DNA from 2 places in the Cupriavidus sp. 01L46 genome. Region 1 is predicted to be linked to the other one. Evidence: riboswitches for the same ligand, from Rfam matches in the RefSeq annotation. Region 1 holds a riboswitch; the other holds the start of a gene.
What was found. Region 1 has a riboswitch for cobalamin ahead of AC1DS3_RS04895 (TonB-dependent receptor). Riboswitches for the same ligand answer to the same signal wherever they lie in the genome.
Positions count from the first base shown of each region.

Region 1 (6,413 bases):
CGCCCACGGCTTTCATGTCGGCGAAGCGTGTTTGCAGCGCGGCGGCGGCAACCGCGATGCCGATCGACATCAGCGTGACCACGGTGGAGTGGCCGAGCGAGAAGAAGAAGCCGACCGTCACCGGACGCTTGCCTTCCTGCATCAGCTTGCGCGTGACGTTGTCGATGGCGGCGATATGGTCGGCGTCAACGGCGTGGCGCAGACCGAGCGTGTAGGCCAGCACGGCGGACGCCAGCAGCATGGGGTGGTCGCGGAACGCTGCCAGTGCCCACAGCCATGCCCCCACGTTGGCGGCGATCAGGAAGACATAGAGCGCAATGACCTTGCGGCGCACGTCGGCGTCTTGGTCGTTGAAGATGCTGGCTAGAAAGCGGAACATGAGCGGTCCGTGAAAGATCGGGGATTCTGAGTGGATGGACGCCAGGCCGGGACTCATGCCCGCCGGCGGCGCCCGCGAAACAACCTGCGCCAGCCAATCACCACGCCACTGACGCAGACTACCAGCCCGGCAACCGAAAGCAACCAGACCGTTGCGTCCCAGGCTGGGCGATGGCGCACTAGCCAGCCAAAGTCCCAGCTGTGCGCGGCATGGAACAGCCATCGGTAGGCGCGGCGGCTGCGGTCGCTGCGGCCCAGCAGGTTGCCGGTGTCCGGGTCGATGTACGCCCACGTCGCGCCATCGTCGTCAAAGCGCACGCGCAGCACCGGCAGCTTGCGCGGCTGGTGGTGGCTGTACCAGTAGGCGTCATCCTCGTGCAGCAGGTCGTGGCCGGCGACGGTGGCGTCCGGCATCAGCCGCGCGGCTGCCTGGGCCAGTGCCGCGGCCGTGAGCGCCAGCGGCGCGCCGGTGTCGGCGCGATAGGCTTGCGTCGTGGCCGCGGTCGCCACCAGCATGACCGGCACGCCGGCCTGCCAGGCCAGCTTGATTTCCCTTGGGGGCACGGCGGTGTTGGACAGCAGACCCGCCAGCGTCGCGCCATCGCCGGCGGGGAAGTGCGGCAGGGTTGCCCCGGCGTAGCGTTCCAGCGCTGGCTGCGCAAACGCCCGCCCCGCAAACCACTGGTTGGGGTTGACCGACAGCCAGCCGCTGGCCAGCCACGCCAGCAGGAACAGCGATGCGGCCAGCCCGGCGATATGGTGCCAGGCCATCCAGCCGTGATAGGGCGAGGTGCCGCGGGCGCTGCCATGCGCAAACCGGCGGCGCACGCGCAGCCGCAGCCAGCCTATCCAGACGCCGCTGACGGCCACGGCAATGCACACGCCGGAGGTCCACAGCACGACCTGCCGCCATAGCGGCGGGTCGGCCCGCACCGGCGTGAAGTACAGCCAGTGCGGCACCGAGCCGAGCCAGTTCCAGAACCGTTCGGCGCGGCTCGTGTCGCGCATCACCTCGCCGGTCCTGGCAGACACGTACAGCTCGGAGCCGGCCGCATCGTCCAGCGCAATGCGATGCAGCGGCCGCCAGGGATTGAGCCCGTTGGGCACGGTCCACTGGTCGCGCTCCGCGGTTTCCACCCAGCGCGCGCCCGCCGCACCGGAGAAACGGCGGGCGATAGCTTGCGCGGCGACGGCATCCACCTGCTCGATGCGCGCCGCGTCGCGGGCGGAGACGGTGTAAGGCTTGCCGTTCCAGTCGATCATCCGGTAGACCGGGTGCGCGCCCATCATCTCCAGGCGCAGGCTGCGCGGAAAGCGGGTGAGGCCCGCGCTGGCCATCGCGGCATCCGGCGTGATCCTTACCCCGGGCAGGTCCAGCGGCGGGAGCCCCGCGTGGCGCTCGGCGTCGGTTAGCGCGGGAAAGGCCACGTACATCATGACCAATCCCGAGAGAAACCACATGGCGATCAGCAGGCAGCCCGCGATCCCGGCCCAGCGGTGCACCAGGTAGAGCCAGCGGCGCGTGAAGCGCCAGCACGCTTCACGCCAGGACAGGGGTGTGCTTGCCATGCCGGGCCTAGAAGTAGAAGTTGGCCGACAGCTCGGCCGCGCGCGGCCGGCCCAGCAGCCACTGGCTGCCGCTGTTGCCGGAGGATTCGGCGTAGTCGCGGTTGAACAGGTTGTACACGCGCAGCGTCAGCGCCGTCTTGCGCGATACGCGCCATTGCAGCGAGGCATCCACCGCCGTGTACGACGGCATGGTGGTGGTATTGGCGTTGTTGGTGTAGCGCTTGCCCACGTAGCGCAGGCCGCTGCCTACCTGCCACTGCGGTGCGAAGGCCCACGTCAGCCACAGGTTGGCCGCCTGCTGCGCAACGCTGGTGGGCACATTGCCATTGCGCGAGACCAGCGCGCCGTTCACGCTTTCCGCGAAGTTGTCGTAGCGGGCGCGCAGCACGGTGCCGTTGGCTTCCAACCGCAACCCGCGCATGAGTTCCACGCTGACCGAGGCCTCCAGCCCGCGCGAGGATTGCTCGCCCACCTGCACCGCCAACGCCGGGTTGTTGGCGTCGCGTGTCAGCAGGTTCTTCTTGACGATCTGGTAGGCGGCAAAAGTCCACTCGCCGCGCTGGTTCCAGAACGATTGCTTGACCCCGGCTTCGATCTGCCGCCCGGCGGCCAGCTTGAAATCCTTCTGTGCGTCCGAGGTGGAGATCAGTGCGTTCAGCGGATCGGTGGCGGTGGCGTACTGCGCATACACCGACAGGGCTGGCGTGAATGCGTAGACGGTGCCCGCGCGCCACGTGACGTTGTTGAAGCTGCGGGTCCAGTCGTCGCCCGTGAGCAGGTTGCCGCGTTCCAGCTGGGCATGGTCCAGCCGCACGCCGCCAATCACCGACCATTCCCGGGTCAGCTTGAGGCGGTCCTCGCCAAACAGCGCGGCTTGCGTGGTGTGGGTGCGAAAGCGCGGCGACGTGACAACGCCTGGCGGGCTGAAGAACTGGCCCGGGTCGAACTGGTAGGCATTGACCGTGGATGCGCCGCCATAGGGCGAGTTGCTGCTATTGGTGTAGTTGATGCGGTTAACGTCGAACCCCACCATGGCGGTATTGGCCATGCCGAACAACTGGCCATCGATCTTCAGGTCGGCGCGGTTGCCCACCTGTTCCTGGTCGTGCAGGATCTCCAGGTAGTCGGTGCGGCGCACCTGGCCCGTCGCGGGCAGGAAGGTATAGGACTCGGCGTCGCGCCAGTGGCGCTGGCTGGTGAGGTAGTAGAACTGGTTGCGCACCGTGACCCGCTCGTTGGGCTGCCACTGCGCCGCGAGCCGGGTCCAGCGGTCGCGGTAGGTGATGTCGGCATCGCCAACGTTGTAGTTCTTCTTGCGCAGCGAGGTGTCCAGGCCGCCGCCCGCCAGCGGCGTGCCCAGGTATTGCATCGGGTGCTGGTCGGCATCGTCATAGGACAGCGTCAGGTTGAACTCGGGCGATACGTCTAGCCGCACCGCGGCCGACACCGCCAGGCTGCGCGAGTCGCCCCGGTCCACCCAGCCGCCGGAGCGGTTATAGCTGGCGTTGAAGCGGTAGGAGAGCGTCTCGTTGACTGCGCCGCCGCTGTCGAACGCCGCGCGTGCTGTTCTTTGCGTGCCGCCGGTGAGCTGCAGCTCGTTGGCGATCGGCGCGCGTATCGGCTTCTTGGGGATCACGTTGACCACGCCGCCGATCGCGCCTTCGCCAACCATGACCGAGGCCGCGCCGCGCAGCACTTCGATGCGGTCCACGGACCAGGTATCGAAGGGGAAGGTGACGGTGCCGGAGGCCACGTAGAGGCGCGTGCCATCGTACAACTGCATCACCGAGCCTTGGCCTGCGAAGCCGCGTGCCGCGAGCGCCGTGCCGCCGTTGCCGGGCGCGCCATTGGACGTGATGCCGGTGGCGCGGGTCACGGCCTCGCGCAGCGACAAATCGCCGCGTTCGCGAATGGTGTCGCCGGACAGGACTTCCACGCTAGCGGGCGTTTCCAGCGGGGTCAGGCCAAGGCGGCTGCCGGTGCTGGTGGGCTCGGACAGCGCGAGCCCGGGCGGCTGCGAGGCGCTGCTGACTACCACCGCCGGTAGCATCGTGCTGCCGCGCGACGGCTGCGATTGCGCTCGCTCCGAAGGTTGCGCATCGTCCGCCGCCCAGGCGGCATCGGCGCCGAGGCCGGCGAAGGCCCCCAGCGATAGCGCGAGCGCGCAACGATGCGCGAGCTGGCGCGGCTTGGGCGCATGACGACATTTGCGTGGCGTGACGGCCGCCGGCGAGGCGGTACGGGCAATGCGAGGGCGCGCGGACATGAACTTTCCATCATTGGCCGCGGGCGACCCCGCCCGGCGGCAATAAACGAACCAGCCGCGGACGAGCGCGCAGTGACTGCCAGACGCGTGGCCAGCCGTCTCACGCCTGGCCGCCCGTCCGCAGCCCCGGTGATSGGTCGAAGGCCGGTATCCGGGCTTGCAGGGGGACGCCTGCCGCTGGGGCGCGTCCGGGGTGCCGCCTTCCCGCGCGATGATGCGCAGTGGCTGCCGCGGCCTGTTGGCGCGGCGTGACACCTTTGTACCTGCTGACCGTTGCGGGGGCAGCACAGGATTAGCCGCGGCATGGCCGGCGGCGCACCTGTTTCCCGTTTAACCCCCGCCGCGCGCTGCGCGCCGGAGGCACCTTCGAACCCTTGGCAGTCCACTTGCAAGGCAATTGCAAGTCAATTGCAATTGCTGGGTGGAATGCGAGGCGCATTGTAGCCGTATTTGCGCTGCTTTCGGGGGCGGATGGCAGGCGTTTTCTTTGCACCGTGCGAGTGCGCTGGCGTTTCAGCCTGGCGCAACCTGTCGCCATTTTGGTGCTTCATGCGGCATTTTCTGCGCTTCGAGGCCTTTCGTGCCGTCCTGCCGCGCCTTTCGCTAAAGAAGGCGAGCCCGGCTCCGATATCCGGAGATGCCGCATGCCTCCTGCATGACTGGCGATTGCCCCGAGAAGCGAGTGCCATGAATCGTCTGACCCTGCGAAAAAAGCTGTGGATTCCCCTTGTGCTGGCCTGGCTCGGCCTGCTGTTGCTGACCGTGATGCATGCCTTCCAGACCCGCCAGCTGCAAATGGCCGATCGCCGCAGCGAGCTGGCTAATATCGTCGACATGTCGCTCTCGCTGGTGCGCGACTATGCCGAGCAAGCGCGCCAGGGCAAGATGTCCGAGGCCGATGCCAAGGCCCAGGCCACGGCCCGCGTCGCCGCACAGCGTTATGGCAAGGATGGCTACATCACCATCGTCGGCGCGGATTCCGTGCTGTTGATGCATCCCATCAACGCCAAGCTCAACGGCAAGAACATGAGCGACTTCAAGGACGCCAAGGGCAACGCCTTGTACGCCGATATCGCGGCCCGCGGCGCGTCGGCCGACGGCGCGGGCCACCTGGACTACTGGTGGCCCAAGCCGGGCAGCGACCAGCCCAGCCCCAAGATCGGCTACGTGGCGCGCTTCAAGCCGTGGGGCTGGGATCTGGTCGCCGGCACGTATATGGATGACGTGCAAGCGCAGTTCCGCGCCTCGCTCTATCAATCGCTGGGGCTGCTGGTGCTGCTGGGCATTGTGATTTCCGCGGTGGCTACGCTGCTGATCCGCAGCATCCAGAGCTCGGTGGGCGGCGAGCCCGCTACCGCCGCGGCCCTTGCCTTGCGCATGGCCAGCGGCGACCTCACGGCGCGCGTCGAAACTCACCCGGACGACCGCTCCAGCCTGATGTACGCCATTGGCCATATGCGCGACCAGCTCGCCGGCACGGTGGCGGGCATCCAGCAATCGGCCGATTCCATCACCTCGGCGGCCCAGGAGATCGCTTCGGGCAATAGCGACCTGTCGAGCCGCACCGAGCAGCAGGCGGCCTCGCTGCAGCAGACTGCCGCCAGCATGGAGCAGATCACCGCGACGGTGCGCCAGAATGCCGACAACGCCAAGGAGGCCAGCCAGTATGTGTCCGACGCCTCGCAGATCGCGCAGCAGGGCGGCAGCGTGGTCAGCCAGGTGGTGGACAAGATGCGCGGCATCACCGCCAGCTCGCGCAAGATCAACGACATCATCGGCGTGATCGACGGCATTGCGTTCCAGACCAATATCCTGGCGCTTAACGCCGCGGTGGAAGCCGCGCGCGCCGGCGAGCAAGGACGCGGGTTTGCGGTGGTGGCTGGCGAGGTGCGCAACCTGGCGCAGCGCAGCGCGGGCGCGGCCAAGGAAATCAAGACGCTGATCGTCGAGTCGGTGGGCCAGGTCGACAGCGGCTCGGCACTGGTGGAACAGGCCGGGCAGACCATGGCCGAGATCGTCAACGCGGTCGGCCGCGTGACGTCGATCATGGACGGCATCGCCTCGGCCACCGCGGAGCAGCGCACCGGCATCGAGGAGGTCAATCGCGCGGTCGCGCAGATGGACCAGATGACGCAGCAGAACGCGGCGCTGGTGGAGCAGGCGAGCGCGGCCGCCACGTCGCTGGAAGACCAGGCCGGCG
Region 1 covers NZ_JBFTSF010000016.1:2,484-8,896, forward strand. Annotated here, with positions in the region: gene AC1DS3_RS04885 (HoxN/HupN/NixA family nickel/cobalt transporter) at 1-379, opposite strand, end outside; gene AC1DS3_RS04890 (PepSY domain-containing protein) at 433-1,947, opposite strand; gene AC1DS3_RS04895 (TonB-dependent receptor) at 1,955-4,213, opposite strand; cobalamin riboswitch at 4,339-4,596, opposite strand; gene AC1DS3_RS04900 (methyl-accepting chemotaxis protein) at 4,901-6,413, shown strand, end outside.

Region 2 (3,883 bases), on a different contig from region 1:
TTCCATACCAAGCCCGTCTTTGCGTGTCGTTACATTTTGCTGACGCGCGCGGCATGTGGGGCACATCGGGCCGAAATCACGCGCGTATCGCTGCCTACCTGTGCCGTGCGGTACACCGCCGGCGCAGGGCAGGACATCAGTTGCGCGGCACGGGCGAATTGGTGCCCACATGCGCGTACTGGCGCAGGGCTTCGTCCGCGCGTTCGTTCAGCTCGCGAATGCGCGCACGCACTGCATCAACGGGAATCGCGCCATCTTCTTGCTGCTTGCGCTTGAGCGAGAGCAGGTCCGAGGCGATGCTGATCGCGGCCATCACGGCAACGCGTTCCACGCCCTTGGCGGATACCCCGCCCTTGAGCCGCGTCATCTGGCCGTCTACCAGTGCCACGGCCTCCAGCAGCGCGGCCTCGTTGTCGGCGGCAATGGCGAACCGGTAGGACTGGCCGGCAATGATCACTTCGACTTGCTTATTGCTCATGCGTTTTCTCCGGGTGCCTTCTGTTCGGCGCGGCTGGCCGCATCGCCTTCGCCCAGCAGGTCGAGCTGGCGGGCGTCGCTGGCGGTGGGCAGCTTGTCCAGGATCGACTGGATGCGCAGCTGCGCTTCCTCGATCTTGATATTGAGCAGCTCGCGGTCGGCGGCCATGGCTTCACGGTCGCCGCGCAGCTGGCTGGCGTCGGCCTGCAGGCGTTCGATCTCCTCCCGCAGCCGCTGGTTCTCCGCCGCCAGGGTATCGGCATGGTGCAGCACACGCCCGATCTTGGCGGCGAGTTGTTCGAGTTCGGTGAGCATAGAGCCTGTCATATCTAGGGTCTCGGGTTCTGGGATTTTAGCCCAAGCGCTATCGTGCGGACGGCGAACGCAGACGTGTGTGACCGGGCCTGCGCGCCGAAGTTGCATGCATCGTCGTTTAACGGCATCCGTGGCGGCGGCTTTATGCCTGTTTCCAGGCGCTTTCCCCCCGTTTTGCCGCGGCATTGACGCTTGCCTCGAAACTGCCTACACTCGCGCACGTTCCAGGTGCTCGTAATCCTATTCACTACAGGGTTGCAGTTCAACGGGAAACAGGGAGCCAGCCACCGCCGCCAGGGCAGGGCCGAGCCAACCTGTGCTGCCCCCGCAACGGTAAGCGACCGTGATCGCAAGATCGCAAGGCCGACCACTCAGCCACTGAACCGCAAGGTTCGGGAAGGCGGTCGGACTGGTGTCGTCAGCCCGGATACCGGCCTGAACGAGAGTGCGCCGCCCTCCGCTGCTTTTTGCCGCGCAAGCCAGCGGCGCGCTTCGTCGCCAGACGGTCCGCGGGGGAACGGACCAGGCAGCTCTCTCCCACAATCCGCATCATGCGCTCATCGTCTTACAGGTCGAGCCGTCCGGCATTGCCGGCGCGCCCCGCCACCGCCCCCGTTTCTGTTTCCGTTTCTGTCTCCCGACAAGTCTGTGCCACGCCTGTCGCCTTGCTGGCCCTGCTCGCCGTGTGCGCGCCCGGCGCCGCCATGGCCCAGGCCAGCGAGGCCGCCGCCGTGCAGCCGGCCGCCGACGCGCAGCTCACGCCGGTGGTGGTCAGTGCCAATCGCACTCCCCAGCCGATCACCGAAGCGCTGCCGCACACGACCGTGGTGACCCGGCAGGACATCGTCAACTCGCAGGCGATTGATCTACGCTCGCTGCTGCGCACGCAAGCCGGCGTGGAGTTTGCCGCCAATGGCGGCCTGGGTTCCAATACCACCCTGTTCATGCGCGGGGCCAACAGCAACCAGACGCTGATCCTGATCGACGGCGTGCGTGTCTCGTCGGCCAGCAGCGGCACGGCCCAGTTGTCGAACATCCTGCCCGATCAGATCGACCACATCGAGATCGTGCGGGGCAACGTCTCCGCGCTGTACGGCTCGGATGCGATCGGCGGCGTGGTGCAGATCTTCACCAAGAGCGGCGCGGGCCAGGCCCCGGCGGCCAACGCGCAGATCGAGTACGGCAGCAACAATACGCGCCAGGGCACGGTGGGCTACGGCGGCCAGATCGGCGACACGTCGTTCAATATCACCGGCTCGGCCATCAAGACCGACGGCTTCTCGGCGATCAACACCAAGCAGCAGCCCAAGGCCAACCCCAACGACAACCCCTACGACAACAAGAGCGTATCGGGCCAGGTCAAGCATCGCTTCACCAGCGACTGGGACGCCGGCGTCACCGCTTACTATTCGAAGAGCAAGCTCTCCTACGACAGCACGGTGGGCAAGCCGACCGATGTCTGGTGGATGAACAGCGAGCTGTACACGGTATCCGCCTTCGTCAACGGCAAGATTACCCGGGACTGGAGCACGCACTTCAAGGTGGCCCAGAGCGAGGATCGCAGCGAGAACACCAAGAACGGCCTGTTCGACAGCCGCTTCAATACACGTAACCGCCAGTACACCTGGCAGAACGAATACGCGCTGGCACCCACGCACACCTTGCTGTTCGGCACCGAATACCTGCAGCAGGAGTTCGATTCCAGCACCTATGCCGCGCCCAACCGCAACGTGACCTCGGTGTTTGGCGGCTACGACGGACGCCTGGGCAAGCATCAGTTGCAGCTCAACGTGCGCAACGACCATTACTCGGACTTCGGCAGCCAGGCCAGCTACTTCGCCGGCTACGGCTATAACTTGACCAATGCGTTCAAGCTGATCGCCAACGCCAGCAATGCCTTCCGCGCGCCGACGTTCAACGAGCTCTACTATCCTGGCTACGGCCAGCGGGGCATCAAGCCCGAGCGCGCCAAGTCGGTCGAGCTGGGCGCGCAGTACAACACCGATGCCGCCGGCCTGCTGCGCGTGACCGCGTTCGAGACCCGCTACGACAACCTGATMACCTCGGCGCTGCAGCCCAACGGCCTGTACCTGGCGCAGAATGTCAACAAGGCCAAGGTGCAAGGCATCGAAGCCTCCTGGCGCGCCAAGCTGATGGGCACCGACGTGGGCGCCAGCATCACCTTCCAGAACCCGGTGGATGAGCAGAGCAATACGCAGTTGCTGCGCCGCGCACGCCGCCATGCCGCCTTCGACGTGGGCCGCCAGTTTGGCGACTTCCGCCTGGGCGGCGAGTGGATCATCTCCTCGACGCGCATGGATAGTGGCTCGCGCACGCTCGGCGGATACGGTATCGTCAACCTCAATGCCCGCTATAACATCGACAAGCAATGGTTCGTGGCCGCCCGTGTGGAAAACCTGTTCGACAAGAATTACCAGCTCGCCTATCCCTTCAACACGCAGGGACGCGCCGGCTTTGTCACGCTGGGCTGGCGTCAGAAATGACAATGAGGATGGTTGCCTGACATGCGCCGCGCGCTAGCCGTCTGGCTGATGCTTGCCGCCGCCGGCGTGGCGGTGTTCCTGCTGTCGTTGGCGATGGGCAGCGTGCCGCTGTCGGGTGCGCAGGTCTGGCAGGCGCTGTCCGGCGGCGCCGACGATACCGCCGGCGCCATCGTGCGTGAGCTGCGGCTGCCGCGCGCGGCAGCGGCGTTCGCGTGCGGTGGCCTGCTGGCGCTGACCGGCGCGCTGATGCAGGTGCTGCTGCGCAATCCGCTGGCCGAGCCCTATGTGCTCGGCGTATCGGGCGGCGCGGCCACCGGTGCGCTCACCGCCATGCTGATGATGTGGCCACTGTGGACGGTGCAGGCCGGCGCGGCCGGCGGCGCGCTGTTCTCGATGGTGCTGGTGGCCACGCTGGCGCGGCGCGACCTGCTGCATCCGCAGGTGCAGGGCGGGCACCATGAGGCCGGCTCGCGCCTGCTGCTGACCGGCGTGATCCTGGCCGCCGGTTGGGGCGCGCTGATTACCCTGATCCTGAGCGTGGCGCCCGAGGCCCGTTTGCGCGGCATGCTGTTCTGGCTGACCGGCGA
Region 2 covers NZ_JBFTSF010000273.1:19-3,901, forward strand. Annotated here, with positions in the region: gene AC1DS3_RS31090 (cell division protein ZapA) at 137-478, opposite strand; gene AC1DS3_RS31095 (hypothetical protein) at 475-792, opposite strand; cobalamin riboswitch at 1,001-1,245, shown strand; gene AC1DS3_RS31100 (TonB-dependent receptor plug domain-containing protein) at 1,344-3,296, shown strand; gene AC1DS3_RS31105 (FecCD family ABC transporter permease) at 3,318-3,883, shown strand, end outside.
Region 2: linked by a shared signal. The riboswitch ahead of AC1DS3_RS31100 (TonB-dependent receptor plug domain-containing protein) and the one ahead of AC1DS3_RS04895 (TonB-dependent receptor) in region 1 are both predicted to bind cobalamin.